Regions from separate parts of the Rubrobacter sp. M3-4 genome, predicted to be linked through region 3. Evidence: riboswitches for the same ligand, from Rfam matches in the RefSeq annotation. Region 3 holds a riboswitch; each other region holds the start of a gene.

Region 1 (5,349 bases), on a different contig from region 3:
CACCAGGACCATCTTCAGGGGGGAGATGGTCAGCGCGAGCAGCGCCGGAAGAAGCCCTCCGAGTATCGGTCCGAAGTACGGGATGATCTCGAGCAGCCCAGCGAGCACGCCGAGGGTGAGCGGCAGCGGTATGCCGAGCAGCCAGAGCCCCACGCCGGCTCCCGTCCCGATGATCGCGATCGCGAGTAGCAGGCCGATCAGCCATCCCCGCAGCCTTCCCTCCAGGTTGGTGACTATGTCGTGGAACTCGTGCCGTCTGCCCTCGGGGACGAAGCGCGCTATCCCCCGGATGAGTGATCCTGGATCGTTCGCCATGTACAGGGAGAGTACCACTACCGCTATGGTGTCGATGAGCATGTTCGTCGCCTTCCCCAGCAAGGTCGGCACCGAGCCGAGGAGGCCCGTCAGGTATCTCTGTAGGTGGCTCAGGTCGCTGGAGAGGTTGGGGAAGAAGCCCAGCCGCGCATGGAGCTGGTGCGAGAGATTCTCCAGCGAGCTTATGTAGGCCGGCGTCAGCCGGGCCAGCGTCACCACCTCGTGCGCGATGTGTGGGAGCATCACGAGCCAGATGAACGCCACCACCGCGGTGAGCAGGCCGAGCAGGATCGGGACGGCCGCCCAGGAGCGGATGCCGAACCGGCCCAGAAGCAGCACCAAAGAGCGCAGGATGAGCGCGAGGATCGCGGAGATCGCGATTAGCTCGATCACCGGGATGAGCTCGTAGAGCACCACCAGCGCCGCGGCGACCAGCACCGGCACCGCCAGCGGAGCACCGCGCCGAAACCAGCCCGGCTCGCGTCCGTCCCGCTGCATCCGGCTCTCGCTCTCCGGTGGGGCCTCGCTCATCTGCCTCCGTTTCTCCCGGTGCCGGGGTTTGCCCGGCGGTTCTGTGTCCGCGAGGCTATTGTATTCCTGTCCGGTGCCTTTCCTAAGCTGGAATCCCGCTCAGTCGACGAAGAGCTTGGAGATATTCGGCCTGGTGAAGAGGTCCACCGTCCAGTCGAAGAGCACCTGCGCCCGGTTGAGGTTGTAGCCTAGCTCGTAGAGGTAGACTCCCTTCCAGATTAGAGCGCCGAGCAACCCGCTCACCCTGACGCCGAGTATGTCGGTGAGTGCGCCGGTCTCACCGAGATCCACGAGCTGCCCGAGATGCTGGTAACGGAAGGGGATGGGTTCTTCGCCTCTGATCTCCGCGGCCAGGTTCAACGCGGCGCTCCTCCCCTCCTGCTCGGCCGACTGGGCGAGCGCGGGGACGGGGGGACCGTCGTAGTCGATCGTTATGCAGTCCCCGACCGCGTAGACGCCGGGCCTGTCTTTTACCCGCATGTACTCGTCGACGATTATCCTTCCCCGCTTGTCTTTTTCGACCTCCAGGCCCTCGACCAGCGGCGGCGGCTGTATCCCGGCGGCCCAGACGGTGGTGTGTGCCGGGAGCGTCCTGCCGTCGGAGAGCTTTACGTGCTTTGGGGAGACCTCATCGACCTTGGTGTTGTTTATGACCTCCACTCTCTGGGCGGCGAGGCGGCGGGAGGCCGCGTTGGCGAGCGAGGGGTCTATTCCCTTTAGGATCCTCTCCCCGGCGTTGACGAGCACGAGGCGCACCCGATCGAAGTCCACGTTTGGGTAGTCGTCTTTGAGTACGTCGAAGATGAGGTCGTGGGCGTCGGCGACCCCTTCGACCCCGGTCGGTCCGCCGCCGACGAAGACGAAGGTGAGGAGACCCTGCGGTGCCTTGTCTCGCAAACGCTCGGCTTCCTCGAAGCGGTCTATGATCCTGCCGCGCACCTCGAGCGCCTCCCGCAGGCCCTTGAGGTCTATCGCGTGCTCCTTCGCACCCTTCGCCCCGAAGAACGCCGTCTGGCTCCCCGGTGCCAGGATGAGGTGGTCGTAGTCGCACTCCCCGAACTCCGTCCTGACCTTCCTGCGCTCGAAATCCACCCCCACGACCTCGCCCTGGAAGAACTCGCCCCCGCGGGGTATCACCAGCCGTCTGAGCGGGTAGGCCATGTGCCGGACCTCGACGTTGCCGGAGATCGCCGAGGGAACCATCGGCCAGAAGGTCGTGTAGTTCACCCGGTCGAGCAGCAGTACCCCGAGCTCGTCGCTCCCGGCGAAGCTCTGCGCCAGCTGATCGAAGGCCGCGATACCTCCGAAGCCGCCGCCGACTATGACCACCTTGCGCCGCGCCTCCTGGTAGGAGACGCCGAGCCTCTCCGGTCTGCGCCGTCGCGCATACAGACCGGCGACTCCGAGCGCGGCCGCCGTCAGAAGCCTCTTCCTCACCGCTCTTACCTCCGTCTTCGCTTGCAACCACCCGTTTTCCAGAGAAGAGTCTACCTGTATGAGGTTGCCGCTGCTTTATCTAGAAGATGCCCGCGCCCTGCTGTACACTACCCCCCGAGGGGAGCTTCCGCCGGAGGAAGCTGAGAGGGCGCCGTTCTCTTACGGTGGCGCCGACCCTTTGAACCTGATTCGGGTAATGCCGACGGAGGGACGAAAAGATGAACGGCTTCTCACCACGCTCTTGCCTTCTCCCCGATCCTGACTTGGAGCTCCTGCCGTGAGCGCGCCCTTCAACCCGCGTCCGGTACCCCCCGATGAGCGTACGCTCGGGGCCTGGGACTACACCGTTCTGTGGGGCAGCTACGGGGCCGGGCTCCTCGTCATGGTCGCCGGCACCCTGCTCGTGCCGGCTTTAGGGTTCGGGGCCGCGCTCGCGGCCATCGTGGCCGGGACGGTCATCGGGAACCTGATCCTGCTGGTCCCCACCGTGATGGGGGCGGACCACGGTCTCCCGACGATGGCCTCCCTGCGCCCGACGCTCGGCTCCGCCGGATCCTACCTGCCATCCGTGGTCAACGTCGTGCAGCTCGTCGGCTGGACGGCCTTCGAGCTGATCATAATGACCCGGGCGGCCGGTGCCATCACCCACAGTCTGCTCGGAACCTCGCTGCACTGGTTCTGGCTGGTGTTCTTCACGCTCGTCTGCGTGGCTTTCGCTCTCGGCGGGCCGCTGGTGGTGGTGAGGGTGTGGCTGGAGAAGGTGGGTATATGGCTGCTTCTGCTGACCACCGTATACCTGACCTACTACCTGCTCTCGCACTACGGCCTCTCACGCGCGCTCTCTCAGCCGGGGAAGGGAGGCCTCACCTTTCCGCAGGCGGTAGACCTCGTCGTGGCCATGCCGCTCTCGTGGCTCCCGCTCGCCGCCGACTACAGCCGCTTCGCCCGCAGCGCCCGTCGTGCCGCGCTCGGCACCTACGTCGGGTTCTTCGTCACCAACATCTGGTTCTACGCCCTCGGGGCGCTCGCCGTGCTCGCGCTCGGTACGAGCGGCATCGCGCAGGCGATACTCGCCCTCCCGATCGGGGTCGCAGCCCTGATCCTGGTGCTCGTGGACGAGACGGACAACGCCTTCGCCGACCTCTACTCCTGCGCGGTCTCGGCGGGGAACATCTTCTCCCGCGTACCGCAGCGGGCTTTCGTCGTCCTCTTCGGCGTGGTGGCCTTCGTCGCCGCGGCCGTGCTTCCCATGGGGCGCTACGAGTCTTTCCTGTTCCTGCTCGGCTCGGTCTTCGCCCCGCTCTTCGGCGTCGTCACCGCCGACTACTTCCTGCTGCGCCGCCGCAGGATCGACGCGGATGCCGTCTACGAGAAGAGCGGACCGGCCTTCGACTGGATGGCCGTGTTCTCGTGGGCTGTGGGCGTCGCCGCCTATCAGTTCATCACCCGCCAGCTCCCCGGGCTGGGAGCTTCGATCCCCTCGTTCGCCCTCGCCGGGGTGCTCTACCTCGCCTTGCGCGCCGGCGCGCAGCTCTCGTCCGCCCGGGGTGGCTCCCGACGGCGCGTGCGGGGAGGATGAAGATTGGCGGGAAAATTTTTTCGAAAATTTTCGCAAAATCCTAAAGCCCTCTCTCTATCCGGCCGATAAACCGGTTGCAGCGAGACCTGGACCGATCGAGCGGGAAGACCAGGCGGGAAGATGTATGGAAGGAGATGGTTGATGCTGCTCTGGATAGGGAAAAAGCTCGAGCAAATGAAGGAGGCCCGGCGTGACGAACGCGGCTTCACCCTCATCGAGCTCCTCGTCGTCGTGATCATAATCGGGATACTCGCCGCGATAGCGATCCCGACGTTTTTGGGGCAGAGAGCAAAGGCAGAATCTGCTCGAGCGGAGGCTAATGTGCGTGAAGCTGCATCAGCCGAGCAGGTTGCAAACACCCAGGGTGGATCTTACGTGCCGGTTGCCCAGTTGGGACCCTATGGCTTCAACGGTTCCAATCCTCCAGTCGATGGTAATGGTACCGGCGACACATACTGTGTTCACTCTAGCGGCGGTGGGGTCGATTGGAAGATGACCCAGGATGATGGGGCTCCGGTGCAAGGTACCTGTCCGTGAACTCATTCGGTAGCATAAACTGAAAGTTTCGCGCCCCTTCCGGGGCGCCTTTTTGTACACTGCCACCGGCCGGAGAGAGAAAGGAATCTAATTGAACCAGGCAGAACCATTCAGGGGTGCGCTGTGGGTGTCTCTGCTGGTTGTACTGGCAGCCGTGCTGACGCTGCTGCAGCCGGCGGACCCCGCGCACGCCCGGGAGGTTGAGGGCGGTGCCCCGCAGATCCACCGCATCGCGCTCCAGCGTGGTCCTGCCTTCGACCCGGCGCTCGTCCACGCCGGTGGCAGCGGTTCTCAGATCGTGGGCGGCAAGCCCGTGCCGAACGGGAAATATCCTTTCATGGCGGTCTTGCAGGTCGGGGTCAGGGGAGGAGGGGAGGCCCTCTGCGGCGGCACCCTCATAGATCCGGATAGCGTGCTCACCGCCGCCCACTGCGTGGTGGACGCCCGCAGCGTGACGCTCGCCGTCGGGAGGACGGTCATCACGAGCCATCAGGGGGTCATCCGGCGTGCGGTGGCCGCCTACGTGCACCCGCACTACGACGGTGCACGGGACAACCGCTACGATGTCGCCGTCCTCAAGCTCGACCGCCCGGTGAGGGGGATAAAGCCGGTTGGGCTCTCCACCGCCGCGCAGAACTACCTGGAGCGTCCGGGGCGGCTGCTCACGGTCGCGGGCTGGGGAACGACTTCAGAGAACGGTTCCCCCTCCGACCGGATGCGCGCGGCCGCCGTCCCCGTGGTCTCCGACGCCGCCGCGAAGAGGGACTACGCTCACGAGGGTCCGCAGGCGCGCTTCTTCCCGACGCTCATGGTCGCCGCCGGGCGCAGGGGCAGAGACGCCTGTCAGGGGGACAGCGGGGGGCCGCTCTTCAAAGCCGGCAGAGATCCGGTCGAGGTCGGGATCGTCAGCTACGGCATAGGGTGTGCCAGGGCCCACTATCCCGGCGTCT
Region 2 (5,349 bases), on a different contig from region 3:
TTGCGTCGGGCGCTCGAGGAGCTCGGCCCGACGTTCGTCAAGTTCGGACAACTCCTCTCGACCCGCTCGGACATCTTTCCGGAGAGCGTCCTCTCCGAGCTGCAGAAGCTGCAGGATGCAGCCTCCCCGGTGCCGCTGGAAGCGGTGCAGCGGGTGATCGAGGAGGAACTCGGCGCGGGGGTGGGTGAGGTTTTCTCGGACTTCGACCCCGTTCCGCTCGGGTCGGCGAGCATAGGGCAGGTGCACCGCGCCACGCTACGCGGCGGGGAGGAGGTGGCGGTCAAGGTGCAGCGTCCGGGCGCCCGGAGGCGGGTCGAGGGCGACCTCGTGCTGATGCGCGAACTCGCCGGTTTCGTCGACACCAGGCTCGGGGAGCGCCTCTTCGTGAGCGTGCGTCCCCTCGTCGCCGAGTTCGAAGGGGTCATCCGGCGGGAGCTCGACTACTCTGTGGAGGCCGAGAACGCGCGGCGTTTCGCGCACAACTTCGCCGGCACCCCGGTGAAGATCCCGGCCATCCATGCGGAGTTCTCCACGCCGCGCCTCATAACCATGGAGTTCATCCGGGGGAGGCGTTTCAACGAGCTCAGGCCGCTCTCGCTCGCCCCCGCCGAGAGGAGGCGGGTGGCCTCGATGGGGGCGGATGCGATCTTCAAGATGGCCTTCGAGGACGGTTTCTTCCACGGTGATCCGCACCCCGGCAACCTCTTTCTCACCCCCGAGGGGGAGCTCGCCCTGCTCGATTTCGGGATGGTCGGCTACATGAGCCGCAGCGACATCGACGCCCTCTCGAGGCTCTTCATCGCCGTCATCCGGCAGGATGCCGCCGCGGTCCTGCGGGGGCTGGAGGATCTCGGGGTGCGCTACGAGGCCGAGGTGCGCGACGACCTGGTGCAGGAGCTCAGGGAGTTTCTGTTCAAGTACTCCGGTCTCTCGGTCGGAGAGGTCACGCTCGGGCAGGCCCTCTCCGAGCTGATCGCGCTCGTCAGGCGCTACAGGCTCCGGGTCCCGCCGGTCTTCCCGCTCCTGGTGAAGGCCCTCGTGACCGCCGAAGGGATCTCCCGCTCCATAGACCCCACGCTCAACGTCTACGAGGTGGCTCGTCCCTATGCCCGCCGGCTGCTCGCCGAGCGCACCAGCCCCGGCGCCCTTTCGCGGACCGTTCGCAGGAGGGCCGTGGAGTATGCCCGCTACGCGGCGGACTATCCGGAGCAGGTGCATCAGCTGCTCTCCGAACTCGAGGACGGAGAGCTGGAGGTCAGGCTCAACCACCGGGGGCTCGACCGGCTGGGCTCTCAGATCGACGTGCTCGCCAACCGGCTCGTCTTCGCGCTCGTGACCGGCGCCCTGCTCATCGGCTCTGCCCTCATCGGGGGGTTCGTGCGGGGTGGACCGCGGGTTCCCTACCTGGACGTGCCGGTGCTGGCCTTCTTCTGTTTCGTCCTCGCGGTGTTGCTCGCCGTCCTGGAGCTCACCGTGATCATCCGCTCAGGCAGACTGTGAGCTTTTCGTGGCGGCGCTGCGCAGCGCCGCCCAGTCCACATCGCGGAAGTTGTGCATCGGGCAGAACTTGGGTCCGCACATGGAGCAGAACTGTGCGCTCTTGAAGTAGTCGTCCGGCAGGCTCTCGTCGTGCATGGCGCGGGCGGTCGCGGGGTCGAGCGAGAGCTCGAACTGGCGGTTCCAGTCGAAGGCGTACCGTGCCCGGGAGAGCGCATCGTCCCAATCCCTGGCGCCGGGGCGGCCGCGTGCCACGTCCGCGGCGTGTGCTGCGATACGGTAGGCGATGAGACCCTGCCTGACGTCTTCTTTGCCTGGGAGTCCGAGGTGTTCTTTGGGTGTGACGTAGCAGAGCAGCGAGGTGCCGTGCCAGCCCATCACGGCCGCGCCTATGGCGCTCGTTATGTGATCGTAGCCGGGGGCGATGTCGGTGACGAGCGGACCGAGGGTGTAGAAAGGGGCCTCGTGGCAGACCTCCTGTTGTATCCGCACGTTCTCCTCGAGCTGGTCGAGCGGTACGTGCCCCGGCCCTTCGATCATGACCTGCACGTCCTTCTCCCAGGCGCGCTCGGTGAGTTCACCCAGCGTGCGTAGCTCGGCGAACTGGGCCGCATCCGAGGCGTCGGCGATACACCCCGGACGGAGCCCGTCGCCCAGCGAGATCGAGACGTCGTGGCGGCGGCAGATCTCGAGGATGTCGTCGAAGCGTTCGTAGAGAGGGTTCTGACGCATGTGGTGTACCATCCAGCGTGCCAGCAACCCGCCACCGCGGGAGACTATGCCGGTTATGCGTCTCTGAACCAGATGCAGATGTTGCAGCAGGATGCCGGCGTGGATCGTCATGTAGTCCACTCCCTGCTCCGCCTGTTCTTCTATTACCTCCAGCAGCAGCTCCCCGCTCAGGTCCTCGGGCTGCTTTACCCGGCTGGCAGCCTCATAGATCGGAACGGTGCCTACCGGTACGGGACTCGCCTCGATTATGGCCTGTCGGATGCGTGGTATGTCACCTCCGGAGGAGAGATCCATGACCGTGTCCGCACCGTACTCGAGGGCCGTATGGAGCTTGTCCAGCTCACCTTCTATGTCCGAGGTGGTCTGGGAGTTGCCGATGTTGGCGTTTATCTTGACGCGGGCGGCCTTGCCGATGCACATCGGCTCCAGCGAGGCGTGGTTGACGTTGGCCGGGATGATCATGCGTCCGCTGGCGACTTCCTCGCGGATGGTCTGCGGGGACGTGTTCTCCCTGCGGGCGACATGACGCATCTGCTCGGTGATCACGCCGCGGCGGGCCTGGTGCAGCTGGGTTGCGCAGCCGTCCGTCTCTCGAGTGCTCAATGTGCTCTCGCCTCCTTCCCTTCGGGACCCGGGAGGTGGCGGAGGCACGAAAAAGGCACCGGCAGATTCCACCGGTACCCACGCGTTGCCTGGTTGTTGTGACCAATCTCCCTCCGCCGGCATTACCCGGATCAGGTTCTGCGGGTCGGCGCGGCATCGAAGCGCCCTCTCAGCCCCCTTGGCCGGGAGCTCCCCGTTTCCTCCTTACGAAAGGAAGGGTAACGCTTTTGCGGGCGGGGTGCAACATCCCCGGGAGGGGGTGATGTTAGAATCTTGCTGCCATGGAGCTCGCCAGGACGACCGAACAGCCAGGACGCAACCAGGGAGAGGGTCTCACCATCTCCTCCCTCATAGAGAAAGTCTCCTCCTACAGCCCGGAGGGACGGGAGGAGGAGATAGCCGAGGCCTACCGTCTGGCGCACGCCGCCCACCGGGGGCAGACGCGCAAGAGCGGGGAGCCCTTCGTCGAGCACCCGCTCGCCGTGGCGGACATCCTCGCTGATCTGCGGATGGACACGACGACGATCATCGGGGGGCTCCTGCACGACGTCATAGAAGATACGGACGTGACCAAAGAAGAGCTCGGTGAGCTTTTCGGGAGCGAGGTCGCCGAGATCGTCGACGGGGTCACGAAGCTCAAGCGGCTCCCGTCCGGAAACCTGGAGGAGGCGCAGGCCGAGTCGCTGCGCAAGATGGTCGTCGCGATGAGTCGGGACGTGCGCGTGATCATCATCAAGCTCGCCGACCGGCTGCACAACATGCGCACGCTGGAGTACCTCCACCGCGACACCCAGATAAAGAAGGCCACGGAGACGCTCGAGATCTACGCACCGCTCGCCCACCGGCTCGGGATCCACTCTATCAAGTGGGAGCTGGAGGATCTCTCGTTCGCCACGCTGCACCCGCGGCGCTACGAGGAGATAAAGCGGCTGGTGGCCGCCCGGCGGGCCGATCGGGAGGCGTTCATCGCCCGGGTGGCCGAGGAGCTCAAAGGACACCTTGGCGAGGCCGGGATCGAGGCCGAGGTGCGCGGGAGGGTCAAGCACTTCTACTCGATCTACGACAAGATGGTCCGGCGCAACAAGGAGTTCAACGAGATCTACGACCTTGCCGGCCTGCGGGTCGTGGTGGACTCGGTGCGCGACTGCTACGCGGCGCTCGGGGTCGTCCACTCGGTGTGGAAGCCGATCCCGGGGCGCTTCAAGGACTACATCGCGATGCCCAAGTTCAACATGTACCAGTCGTTGCACACGACGGTGATGTCCAACGAGGGCAAGCTGCTCGAGATCCAGATCCGCACCCACGACATGGACGTCACCGCCGAGTACGGGATCGCGGCGCACTGGATGTACAAGGAGCGCGACGGCGGCAGCCGGGCGGACCGGCTCAACTGGCTGAAGAACATGATCGAGTGGCAGAAGGAGACGACCGACTCGACGGAGTTCATGAACTTCCTAAAGGACGAGCTGGTCGCCGATGAGGTCTTCGTGTTCACGCCCAAGGGGGACGTGATAAGCCTGCCGGCCGGCGCCACCCCGATAGACTTCGCCTACCACGTCCACACCGAGGTCGGCCACCGCTGCGTCGGGGCGAAGGTCAACGGCAGGATAGTGCCGCTCGACTCGGAGCTGGTCTCGGGCGACAGGGTGGAGATCCTCACCGGCAAGAGTGCGAGCCCGAGCCGGGACTGGCTCTCGGTGGTGCACAGCGGACGGGCGCGCAACAAGATAAGGCAGTACTTCAACAAGGCCGACCGGGAGGAGAACCTGACCTCGGGCCGGGAGAAGGTCCAGGAGCTCCTGAAGAAACGGCACGTGGAGCGGGTGCCGCAGGAAGTCTGGGAGGAGGTCGCCGAGAAGGTCAACCACCCCTCTCCGGAGGAGATGCTCACCGCCGTGGGGGCTGGTTCGCTCTCGGCAGAGAACGTGGCGAACAGGATCGCCGAGCGGGTGCTGGCGACTCAGGAGGAAGAGGAGGCCGGCGAAAAGGAGGAGCGCACGAGCCCTGCACTCGCGCCGCTGCCGCTGCCCTCCGACGGAGAGGAGACCGGCGTGCGGGTCGTCGGTTCGAGCGGGGTCCTCACCCGGCTCGCCCGGTGCTGCACGCCGCTTCCCGGGGACGAGATCGTGGGTTACGTCTCGCTCGGGCGGGGGGTGGTGGTGCACGCGTCCGGGTGTCCGAACGCCCGATCGCTCAGGGCGCGCAGCCCCGAGCGCTTCGTCGAGGTGGAGTGGGCGGCGGGGCCGGACAAGCTCTTCACGGTAGAGATCCTCGTCGAGGCGCTCGACCGGACGCATCTTCTGAGCGACATCACCCGGACGATCTCCGATGCGGGGCTGAGCATCATCTCTGCGCGGGTGGACACGATAGAGGAGCGGACGGCGCTCTCCCGCTTCGCCTTCAGGGCTTCGAGCACGCAGCACGTGAAGGACGTCATACGCAAGATCCGGGCCATCCCCGACGTCTACGACGTCTGCCGGGTCTCGCGTGACGGCACCCCGATAGAGCACTAGAGAA
Region 3 (5,349 bases):
GTTCGAGGGAAACCCAAGGAGGATGAAGGCATGAGCGAGGTTCGCAGGGTCGGGATGCTCACTGGAGGGGGCGACGCGCCGGGTCTAAACGGCGTGATCCGGGCGGTCACGACCCGATGCGCCGGGGAATACGGCTACGAGGTAGTCGGGATCAAGCGCGGATGGAAGGGGCTGCTGGCTCCCGAAGAGGACTCGGTCGTGAAGCTCGGCGTGGAGGACGTGCGTTACATCCTCCAGGAGGGCGGCACGATCCTCCTCTCCTCGCGCACCAACCCCTACAAGAACGAGGGCGAGGCGAAGAAGGTCGTCGAGAACATGGAGCGCTTCGGGATAGACGCTCTGGTCGCCATCGGAGGCGACGACACTTTAGGCGTGGCGAGGAGGCTGCACGAGGACTTCGGGGTCAGGGTCGTCGGGTGCCCGAAGACCATAGACAACGACCTCTCGGCGACCGACACGACCTTCGGCTACGACACCGCCGTCTCGATCGCCACCGAGGCCATAGACCGCATAAGGACCACCGCGAAGAGCCACGAGCGGATCATCGTCGTCGAGGTGATGGGCCGGCACGCCGGTTGGATCACCTACGGCGCAGGCCTCGCTTCCGGAGCGAACGTCACGCTCATCCCCGAGGTCGAGGTGGACATGGATGCGGTCGCGGACCTGTTCAAGAAGCGCGCCGAGCGCGGCGAGAAGTGGGGCATCGTCGCCGTCTCCGAGGGGGTGACACTCGGCGAGGAGTACATAACCCAGGACGTCGAGCGCGACGAGTTCGGACACGTCCGCCTCGGAGGCATCGCGGAGACCCTCGCCAAGGAACTGAAGCAGCGCACCGGGATAGACACCCGCCACGTCGTCCTGGGGCACCTGCAGCGCGGCGGCACCCCGACCGCCTACGACCGCATCCTCTCAACCCGCTACGGGCTGCGCGCCGCCGAGGCCGTGAAAAACGGCGAGTGGGGCAAGATGGTCGCCCTGCGCGGAAACGACGTGGTGACCGTCTCGCTCGAGGAGGCGACCTCCGAGACCAGGACCGTCCCCGAAGATCTGCAGCAGGTCCTGAGCACCTTCTTCGGCTAGAGAACGCTTCCGTAACGCAAGGGGCGAGCGCTTCCGCGCTCGCCCTCTACATCATCAGGCCCCTCGCCCGCCCGCCGAAGACCCTCAGATGGTAGCGGGCCGCACCACCCTTCGCGCCGGCCGCGGAGCGGAGCGCCTGCCCGAGCGGTGCACCCAGCAACCGCAGCTTCGCCCCGGCGGGATACTTGTGCTTCTTCAGAACCCTCCCCATCCCACACCCGTAGGTGTACGCGCGCCTCATCGCCCTCTCGTCGAAAGGCGGTACCGGAGGGTCGTGCATGACGGCGATCTCAGGGTCGTAATACAACGATGCACCGCGATCCATGAGCTGCAAGAGGTAGTCCGTTCCCTCCCCGGAGCCCCACGGGGTTCCGGAACCGGTGCCCAGGCTCTCGTCGAACCAGAGGCGGCGGGTACTCTCCCGGCGCAGGAACATCGTCGACTCGATGCTGCGCCTCCAGACGTTGATGCGGTCGATCGGACCGGGTTCGGTATCGAAGTCGAGGATGCAGGAGGCACCCCGTCCGTCGACGAGCCTGGTGCACAGGACGTCTACTTCGGGGTGCCGGGTGAAGAAGCGGTCCACCCTCTCCAAAAGGTCACGCGGGTACCAGCAGTCGTCGTCCGGGAACGCGACGATCTCACCCCGGCAGCGGGCGAGCCCGGTGTTCCTGGCCCTCGAGGCGCCGCGGCGCGGCGACCTCAGGTGGTGCAGGTGCAGGACATCCCGGTAGCGGGAGACCAGCGGATCCAGCCTCCCATCCGGGTTCTGGTCTACGAGGATGATCTCGAAGTCGTCGAAGCTCTGTTCGAGCAGAGAGTCCAGCAGGCGTTCGAGTTCCTTCTCCCGGCCGAGGGTCGGCGTAACGAGAGAAAAGCGCACCACCACCTCCTTCCGTCACGAGAGATCCACTCCGGGCGGCGCAGGATCCTGCGACGTCCCTGCGCCGGGAAGTCAGCGAGAGAGAAGTGCTCGCTCGCAGAAGACGGGTGGAGGGTGGTGCGGTGGCGCCCTCCCCTCGGGCTCGTCCATGGCCCCGTCCACGACCCTCGGGCCGCCCGGAGCGGTCTTCGCTCCGGGCGCACCACGGCCGTCCGAAGTCGTGCGGGGGAAGGACGCTTCACGCATCGCATAAATTTTAAGGCATGCACCATGCACAGCCAAGAACCGCCCGCTCGTGCTAAACTGCCCCTCGAACGCTGGGGGTGCCTCGCGCAGGGGCTGAGAGCATACCCTTGGAACCTGATCCGGTCAGTACCGGCGGAGGGAAGCGTGGATAGGGGCAGCGGAACTGGCGCTGCCGCCGCGCCTCCCCGAAAAGCGGCCGGCGGTATTTCTTACCGCCGCCGAGGGAGGCAGCGAGATTTGGAACGCCGCTTTCAGATACACCTCATAACCGACCGCAGAAGATCGTCCCACCCACTGGGAGACGCGGTCGTCGGCGCTCTCGAAGGCGGCATCGACGCCGTACAGCTGCGTGAGAAGGGAGGGCCGGCCCTTCTCCTCTACGAAACGGCGCTGGCCATCTCTCCAGCGGTACGTGCGGCAGACGCCCTCCTCCTCATCAACGATCGGGTCGACGTCGCGCTCGCGACGGGTGCCGACGGAGTCCATCTGGCCGCCAAGAGCCTCCCGCCGGAGGCCGCCCGGCGCGTCGTGGGGGGAAGACTCCTGCTCGGCGTCTCGGTGCACGGCGTAGAGGAGGCGAAAAGAGCAGAGGTGGCGGCAGACTACCTCACCTTCGGGCACGTCTACCCCACCTCCTCCAAGCCAGGGCTCCCTCCACGTGGCGTGCGGGAGCTCGCACGGGTCGTAGAAGCCGTGGAGGTGCCGGTCCTCGCCATCGGGGGGATAGACGCATCCAACGCGCGGGAGGTCGCGGCGACGGGCGCCTCTGGGATCGCGGTGATCTCCGCAATCCTCGCCGCAGAAGACCCCCGATCGACCGCGGAGAAGATCAGAGAGACGCTCGAGACCTCCCCCCACGCCCCGAGGCATCCCTTCCCGAAACCCGAGAGGAAAGGAGCCCGATGAGGATCACGGTGAACCAGAAGCCCTTCGAGATGGAAGAAGAAGACCCGACCATCGAAGCCCTGCTCGCCCGCAAGGGCCTCACCGGTGAGTCCGTCGTCGTCGCGGTGGACGGCGAGATCGTGCACCGCGAAGAATGGAAGAGCCGGCGTCTGCGGGAGGGCGACGAGGTCGAGCTCGTCCACGCCGTCGCAGGGGGGAGCGACGAGCTCGTGATCGCCGGGGAGCGTCTCTCCTCGCGCCTCTTCCTCGGCACCGGCAAGTACCCGGACCCCGAGACGATGAAACAGGCGCTCGAGAGGTCCGGCACCGAGCTGGTCACCGTCGCCGTCCGCTACATAGACGCCGGGGAGCGTCCGATCCTGCAGGACATCGACACCTCCCGCTACCGCCTGCTGCCGAACACCGCCGGGGCCACGACCGTCGCCGAGGCGGTCAAGCTCGCCCGCCTCGGCCGCGAGGCCACCGGCACCAACTGGCTCAAGCTGGAGGTCGTGGGCGAGCCCAGCACGCTCTGGCCCGACACCGCCGCGACCGTCGAGGCCACGAAGGTGCTCGTGGAGGAGGGCTTCGTCGTGCTCCCCTACACCAGCCCGGACCTCGTCGCCGCCCTCCGGCTCGAGGAGGCCGGGGCGGCAACCGTGATGCCCCTGGCCTCCCCCATCGGCAGCGGGCAGGGTATGCCCGACTGGGCCTCCATCCGCCGCATAATCGAGCGGGTCTCGGTCCCGGTCGTAGTGGACGCCGGGATAGGCGTCCCCTCCGACGCCGCCCTCGCGATGGAGCTCGGCGCCGACGCCGTGCTGGTCAACACCGCCATCGCCCGGGCCGGAGATCCCCCGCTCATGGCCGAAGCGATGCGCCGCGGGGTGGAGGCCGGGCGTCTGGCGTACCTCGCGGGACGGATGGAGGCCAAACCTCTCGCCGCTCCCTCGAGCCCGACACGGGGAGTGCCGGTCGGGAGCGGCTCCTGAGATGAACCCCTCCGCCGACGTCGTCGTGGTCGGGGGCGGCGTGGTCGGGTGCTCCGTCGCCTACCACGCCGCCCGGCGCGGGGCAAGAGTCGTCCTGCTCGAGGCGGAGACGGTCGGGTCGGGGGCCTCCGGGGCGGCGGCCGGGATGCTCGCCGCTCAGGCCGAAGCCCGCGGTCCGGACTCCTTCCTCGACCTGCTCCTCGAGAGCCGGAAGATGCACCGCAAACTCGGAGCCGAGCTGTACGAGGTGACGGGTCTCGACGCGGAGTACGTCTGGGAGGGGACGCTGCGGGTCGCCCTCTCCGAGGCGCACGCCGAAGATCTCTCCGAGGCGCTTCGCTGGCAGAGAGAAGCGGGGCTCTCCGCCCGGTGGCTGGACGGAGCAGAGGTGCGCGAGCTCGAGCCCGCGCTCTCCGCCGGAATCTCCGGCGCCCTCTACCTCCCGGAGGACGGACAGGTGAACTCCCCCAGGCTCGTGCGCGCTCTCGCGCTCGCGGCGGCCCGCAACAGAGCCGAGGTCTCCGAGGGAGAGCCCGCCTCGGGGCTGATACGCCAGAGAAACAGGATCGCCGGTGTCCGAACGGCCCGGAGGAAGATCGCAGCGGGGAGCGTCGTCGTCTGCGGAGGGGTGGCGAGCGGTACGCTGGCCAGACACCTTGGCATACGCCTCCCGGTGGCGCCGGTGAAAGGGCAGATCCTCTCCGTCGAGACCACCACTCCGCCCATCACCTCCAACGTGTGGGACGAGGAATGCTACCTGGTCCCCAAGCGGGACGGCCGCGTGATCGTGGGGGCGACCGAAGAGCCGGGCACGCACGACCGCCGCCCCACGCTCGGCGGTGTCGCCGGCCTCTCCGGGGCCGCCATCGGGTTGCTCCCGCACCTCGCCCGAAGCCCATTCGCCGGAGCGTGGGGAGGGCTCCGGCCCGGAACCCCCGACGGAAGGCCGTTGATCGGGCCTGCGGGAGACCCCGAGGGGCTCCTCATCGCCACCGGGCACTACCGCAACGGGGTCCTCCTCGCCCCCATCACCGGAGATGCGGTCTCGGCTCTCGCGCTCGGGGAGCAACCCGCGGTCGACCTCTCCCCCTTCTCCCCGCTGCGTTTCGAGGGGCAGCGATGAAGCTCGTGGTGCCGGAGAACATCCTGCGTGAGATCCTCGAAGAAGCCCGCGGGCACGCCCCGCGCGAGGTCTGCGGCCTGCTCGCCGGGCAAGCGGGCAGGGTGATGCGGCTCTATCCGATCCCGAACGTCTCCCTCACC
Region 4 (5,349 bases), on a different contig from region 3:
CTTCGAGGGGCTCGGCGAGGAGTTCTTCCAGGCGCTCGCCATCTCGGCGGCCGTCCTCGAGATAGCGGCCGGAACCGCCCTCTACCGGGAGGGAGAGCCCTCTGGGGCGGTGTACTTCATGCGCGAAGGGCGGGTCAAGATCTATCGCTCCTCCGGCGGGCCCAAAAACCGCGACCAGATCCTCGGCGTCTTCGGCGACGGCGCGATCCTGGGGCTCGCCTCCGCGCTCGAGGGGCAGCCCCAGAGCCATGGGGCCACAGCCCTCACCGACTGCGTGCTCTACGGCGTCTTCCGGGAGGATCTCCTGGAGATAATGGAGCGCTTCCCAGCCGGGGCGGTGCGCCTCTCCCGCGTGCTCGCAGCCCGCAGCCGGGAGCTCGAAGACCTCGTCGGGGACCTCGTCTTCCACAGCGCCCCCCAGCGGGTCGCGCGCATGCTGCTCGACCTCGCCGCCGAGGAGGGGCGGGTGACCAGGAGGGGCGTCGTGTTCTCACCCTCCCTCTCCCGGCAGGAGATGGCCGAGGCGACCGGCATCTCCCGCGAGGCGCTCTCCAGGACCCTCTCCCGCCTCGCCTCCGAAGGCATCCTGGAGCTGGACAGCAAGTCCATAACCATCCTCAAACCCGCGGAGCTGCGCGCCCGGACCTGATTTGATCTGGGTCACACGAAGTCATGACCGGCATCATGACCTCCGATGATGGCGATCAACGCCGGGTTTCTGCTCCCTTCCGGGGTTGATATAAAGCCGAAAGCACAGAAGAAACGGGAGGCTCTCCAAGAGGAGGAAGTGGTTTGGCCTACGTGATCACGGAGCCGTGCATCGGCGAGAAGAACCAGAGCTGTGTCGAGGTCTGTCCGGTCGACTGCATCTACGACGGTGGGGATCAGTTCCTGATCAACCCGGAGGAGTGCATCGACTGCGGGGCGTGCGAGCCGGAGTGCCCGGTCGAGGCGATCTTCCCGGAGGACGAGGTCCCCGAGGACATGCAGAGCTACATAACCAAGGCCCAGGAGTACGACTTCTCCGGCCAGGAGCCCGGCTGAGCCGGCAGGCCGGAGAGTACGTCACCGCGAGACCCCGCCCGTTCCGGGCGGGGTCTTCGTCTATACTCTCCCTCCGTATGACCGATGGGAGCTGGAGCACGCTCGCGAGCCGCTACGTCTACCGCAACCGCTGGTGTGCCCTGCGGGTGGACGAGGTGAGGCTGCCCGACGGAGCGACGATAGACTACTGCGTGCTCGAGAGCGGCGGGTTCGCCTCGGTGGTGCCGCTCACGGACGACGGCGGCGTGGTGCTCGTGCGTCAGTGGCGGCAGCCGCTCGGTCGGTTCACGCTGGAGCTGCCGAGCGGAGCGGTGGACGCCGGGGAGGATCCCGGGGAGGCTGCCCGGCGGGAGCTTTTCGAGGAGACGGGATACCGGGCCGAGAGGCTGGAGCGCCTCGTCTCCGTGCACACGAGCACCGGGCGCACCGACGAGGTCTGCCACCTCTTCCGCTGCCGGGCGCTGCCGGACGAGAGGGGGCCGGCTCCCGAGCCCACGGAGTTTTTGCGCTCCGTAGTGGTGCCGCTCGGCGAGGCGCTGGAGAAGATCGCCGCCGGTGAGATAACCGACGCCGCCACCGTCCTCGGGATCTCGTGGGTCGCCGGAGGTTGTGGGGTGCACGGTGGTGGGGTAGAGTAGCACGAGGAACGAGTACCGGGGAGCCGCGAGGCTGAGAGGGCGCGGACGCGCCGACCCGTCGAACCTGATCCGGGTAATGCCGGCGCAGGGAGAGAAGCCTGGCGCACCCCGTGAGAGGAGGGCCGTGAGCGGGTTCAGGGACACGAGGGTGCTCACCGAGGCGGCGCTGGCGGTGGCGCTCGCGTTCGTGCTGGGGCTGGTGAAACTCTTCAGGATGCCGGAGGGCGGTTCGATCTCTTTCGAGATGATCCCGCTGGTCCTGCTCGCGCTGCGTCAGGGCCCCGGCGTCGGGGCGGTTGCGGGCGCGGCGTACGGCATCCTCGACCTGATCCTGGACCCCTACGTCCTCAACCCGGTGCAGGTGCTCTTCGACTACCCGCTCCCCTTCGCCGCGATGGGGCTCGCCGGGCTCTTCCGGCCCACCCCGCGCGGGGCGGTGCTCGGCACGGTGGCGGCGGTGGCCGGGCGCTTCGTCTGCCACTTCATAAGCGGGGTCGCCTTCTTCGCCTCCTACGCCCCTAAGGGCTGGAACCCATACCTCTACTCCGCCGCGTACAACGCCGGGTATTTGGTGCCGAGTCTCCTGATCACGCTCGCCGTCGTGGTCGTGCTGCTGCGGGCGCTCGGGGCAGCGCGGCCCTCGCGGCGGCAGCTGGAGTTGTCGAGGCATGCTTAGGGAGGAGAGATGAAGACCGCGCTCAGCATAGCCGGGAGCGACTCCGGAGGTGGGGCGGGCATCCAGGCGGACATCAAGGCCTTCGCCCGCTGCGGGGTGCACGGAACCACCGCGATAGTCGCGATCACGGCTCAGAACACCGTCGGGGTGAGCAACATATTCGCGCTGCCGACGCAGGTGGTGATCGAGCAGATCGAGGCGGTCGTCTCGGACATCGGGGCGGACGCGGTGAAGACCGGGATGCTCTTCAACGCCGAGATCGTCTCGGCCGTGGCGGGGGCGATCCGGCGGCTGGGGCTCAAGAACGTCGTCGTGGATCCGGTGATGGTCGCCGAGAGCGGGGCCACGCTGCTCGAACCGGAGGCCGTGGACGCCTACCGCGAGGAGCTCCTGCCCCTCGCCGACGTCATCACCCCGAACCTCGACGAGGCGTTCGTCCTCGCCGGGCGGAAGAAAGACCCGGAGGAGGTCCACGGGTGCGCACGCGACCTCGCGGAGCTGGGGCCGGGGGCGGTGATCATCACCGGCGGGCACCGCGCTTCCGGTGCGGACCTGCTCTACGACGGCGAGCATTTCGTGGAGATAGAAGGCCCGGTGCACGAGAGTGGGGCGACCCACGGCTCCGGCTGCACCCACTCCTCGGCCCTGGCCGCCTTCCTCGCGCGCGGCTTCGGCCTCGAGAAGGCGGCCCGGAGGGCACGCGCCATCGCCTCCGAGGCCGTCGAGTACGGTCTCACGGGGATAGGCCGCGGGGCGGGACCGGTGAACGTGCTCGGGCCGCTCATGGAGGGGGAGGGATGAGAGCGGAGGAGGTCCTGCGCAGGATCGGGGACGAGAAGCCCCTCGTCCACCACCTGACCAACTACGTCACGGTCAACCTGGTCGCGAACGTGACCCTTTGCACCGGGGCGCTGCCGGTGATGGCGCATGCCGTGGAGGAGGTCGAGGAGATGGTCGCCTCCGCCAGCGCGCTCGTAATCAACATGGGCACGCTCGATCCGCAGTGGATAGAGGCGATGCTCCGGGCGGGGAAGGAGGCCAACCGGCGCGGGGTGCCGGTCGTCTTCGATCCGGTGGGTGCCGGGGCGACCTCATTCCGCTCCCGGATGGCGCACAGGCTCCTCTCAGAGGTGGAGATTGTCGCCGTCTGCGGCAACGCCGGGGAGATAGCGACCCTCGCCGGGCTCGAGGCCGAGGTTCGCGGGGTCGAGAGCCTCTCCGGGGACGCGAAGGAGGCCGTCCGCGGGGCCGCCCGCGCGCTCGGCACGACGGTGGCCGCGACCGGCCCCACCGACTACGTGAGCGACGGGGGACGGATGCTCGCCGTCTCGAACGGGCACCCCTTGATGGGGCGGGTCGTGGGGAGCGGCTGCGCCTCGACCGCGGTCATCGGGTGCTTCGCCGCCGCGGGTGGGGGAGATGTGGAGACGGTCGCGGGGGCGCTGGCTTTCTTCGGGCTCGCGGGGGAGGCCGCCGCGCCGCTCGCCGACGGGCCCGGCACCTTCGAGCCGCGCCTGCTCGACGCGATAGCTTCGCTCGCGGGGAATCCGGAGGGTCTGGAGGGCAGGCTGCGCGTGGAGGAGGTTTCGGCTTGAGCGCCCGGGCGGTGGTGCGTGCCCCGGTGGTCCCGCGTGGTCCGTGGGCGCTCTCGATGCGCTGGCACGACCTGCTGTTCATGCACTGGCCGGTGCCGGAGGAGGTGCTGCGTCCCATGATCCCCGGCTCCCTCGCGGTGGATACCTTCGGGGGGAGTGCCTGGCTCGGGGTGGTTCCTTTCCGGATGAGCGGGGTGCGTCCGCGCCCGTTGCCGGCCGTGGAACATATCTCCGACTTCCCGGAGATCAATTTGCGCACCTACGTCGTCGGTGCGGACGGAGAAGCTGGGGTGTGGTTCTTCAGCCTGGACGCGGCGAGCCGGCTCGCCGTACGCCTGGCGAGAACCTTCTACGGCCTGCCGTACTTCGACGCCCGCATGTCCTGCCACCCGGAGGGCGGGTGGGTCCGCTACGAGAGCGTCCGCACCCACCGGGGGGCACCTCCTGCGCGCTTCGCCGGGCGCTACCGCCCGAGGGGGTCGGTCTTCGAGGCCACCCCCGGCTCGCTCGAGGACTTTCTCACCGGCCGCTACCTGCTGTACTCCGCGGGGAGGGGCGGGAGGCTGATGCGCGCCGCGATCCGGCACCGCCCCTGGCCGCTGCAGCCCGCCGAGATCGACGTGGACCGGTTGGAGATGACCTCCCAGGTGGGGCTCGAGGAGCCTTCCGGGGAGCCGCTTTTGCACTTCGCCAGATACCTGGAGGTCGTCGCCTGGTTTCCGGAGGAGGTGGGGTGATGAAGGAGAGGCTCGGATCCGCGCGTCTTCTGCTCGTGACCGCGCCGCGCGAGGATCTCGTCGAGCGGGTCGGGGCCGCCCTGCGCGGCGGGGTGGACATCGTGCAGCTTCGGGACAAGGAGGCCTCCCGGGAGGAGCTCCTCCCGCTCGCGCTCGAGCTGAAGGAGCTCTGCGAGCGGGCCGGGGCGATCTTCACGGTCAACGACGACGTGGAGCTCGCCCGCGAGAGCGGCGCGCACGGGGTGCACCTGGGGCAGGAGGACGCCCCGATCTCCGAGGCCCGCCGCGTGCTCGGGGAGGCGGCGATCGTCGGGCGCTCGGCCGGGAGCCTCGAGGAAGCCAGGGAGGCCGTCGAGGAGGGCGCGGACTACCTGGGGGTCGGTGCGGTCTACGCCACCCCGACCAAGCCGGAGGGCGAGGTCGCCGGGCTGGAGCTCGTGAGGAGGCTCGCCGGCGAGGGGCTTCCGGTGCCCTGGTTCGCCATCGGCGGTGTGACGCTCGAGACCGCGCCCGAGGTAGCGGAGGCCGGTGCGCCCGGCTTCGCAGTCGTCCGGGCCCTGATGGACGCCGAAGATCCCGAGGCGGCCGCCCGCGAGCTGCGCTCGCTCCTCCCATGATGGTGCGGGCGAACCTGGCCGCCGGGATCCTGCCGGTCCGCC

The links. A riboswitch is a leader RNA that binds a small molecule or an ion and turns the genes downstream of it on or off. The one in region 3 is predicted to bind thiamine pyrophosphate.
Region 1: it holds a riboswitch for thiamine pyrophosphate, as region 3 does, so the genes downstream of both, cytX (putative hydroxymethylpyrimidine transporter CytX) here and thiE (thiamine phosphate synthase) in region 3, are expected to answer to the same signal.
Region 2: it holds a riboswitch for thiamine pyrophosphate, as region 3 does, so the genes downstream of both, thiC (phosphomethylpyrimidine synthase ThiC) here and thiE (thiamine phosphate synthase) in region 3, are expected to answer to the same signal.
Region 4: it holds a riboswitch for thiamine pyrophosphate, as region 3 does, so the genes downstream of both, thiT (energy-coupled thiamine transporter ThiT) here and thiE (thiamine phosphate synthase) in region 3, are expected to answer to the same signal.

What each region holds. Positions count from the first base shown of each region.
Region 1 covers NZ_JCBAJP010000016.1:5,197-10,545, forward strand. Annotated here, with positions in the region: gene AC6EKW_RS14015 (AI-2E family transporter) at 1-846, opposite strand, end outside; gene AC6EKW_RS14020 (NAD(P)/FAD-dependent oxidoreductase) at 946-2,283, opposite strand; TPP riboswitch at 2,391-2,511, shown strand; gene cytX (putative hydroxymethylpyrimidine transporter CytX) at 2,561-3,862, shown strand; gene AC6EKW_RS14030 (type IV pilin protein) at 4,004-4,399, shown strand; gene AC6EKW_RS14035 (serine protease) at 4,527-5,349, shown strand, end outside.
Region 2 covers NZ_JCBAJP010000003.1:30,222-35,570, reverse strand. Annotated here, with positions in the region: gene AC6EKW_RS03995 (ABC1 kinase family protein) at 1-1,500, shown strand, start outside; gene thiC (phosphomethylpyrimidine synthase ThiC) at 1,486-2,832, opposite strand; TPP riboswitch at 2,923-3,038, opposite strand; gene AC6EKW_RS03985 (RelA/SpoT family protein) at 3,114-5,345, shown strand.
Region 3 covers NZ_JCBAJP010000004.1:101,380-106,728, reverse strand. Annotated here, with positions in the region: gene AC6EKW_RS05990 (6-phosphofructokinase) at 31-1,080, shown strand; gene AC6EKW_RS05985 (glycosyltransferase family 2 protein) at 1,127-1,963, opposite strand; TPP riboswitch at 2,273-2,367, shown strand; gene thiE (thiamine phosphate synthase) at 2,447-3,115, shown strand; gene thiS (sulfur carrier protein ThiS) at 3,112-4,086, shown strand; gene thiO (glycine oxidase ThiO) at 4,088-5,209, shown strand; gene AC6EKW_RS05965 (M67 family metallopeptidase) at 5,206-5,349, shown strand, end outside.
Region 4 covers NZ_JCBAJP010000006.1:130,936-136,284, reverse strand. Annotated here, with positions in the region: gene AC6EKW_RS08870 (Crp/Fnr family transcriptional regulator) at 1-649, shown strand, start outside; gene AC6EKW_RS08865 (ferredoxin family protein) at 793-1,044, shown strand; gene AC6EKW_RS08860 (NUDIX hydrolase) at 1,122-1,682, shown strand; TPP riboswitch at 1,689-1,790, shown strand; gene thiT (energy-coupled thiamine transporter ThiT) at 1,807-2,358, shown strand; gene thiD (bifunctional hydroxymethylpyrimidine kinase/phosphomethylpyrimidine kinase) at 2,368-3,159, shown strand; gene thiM (hydroxyethylthiazole kinase) at 3,156-3,953, shown strand; gene AC6EKW_RS08840 (YqjF family protein) at 3,950-4,690, shown strand; gene thiE (thiamine phosphate synthase) at 4,690-5,307, shown strand; gene AC6EKW_RS08830 (NUDIX hydrolase) at 5,304-5,349, shown strand, end outside.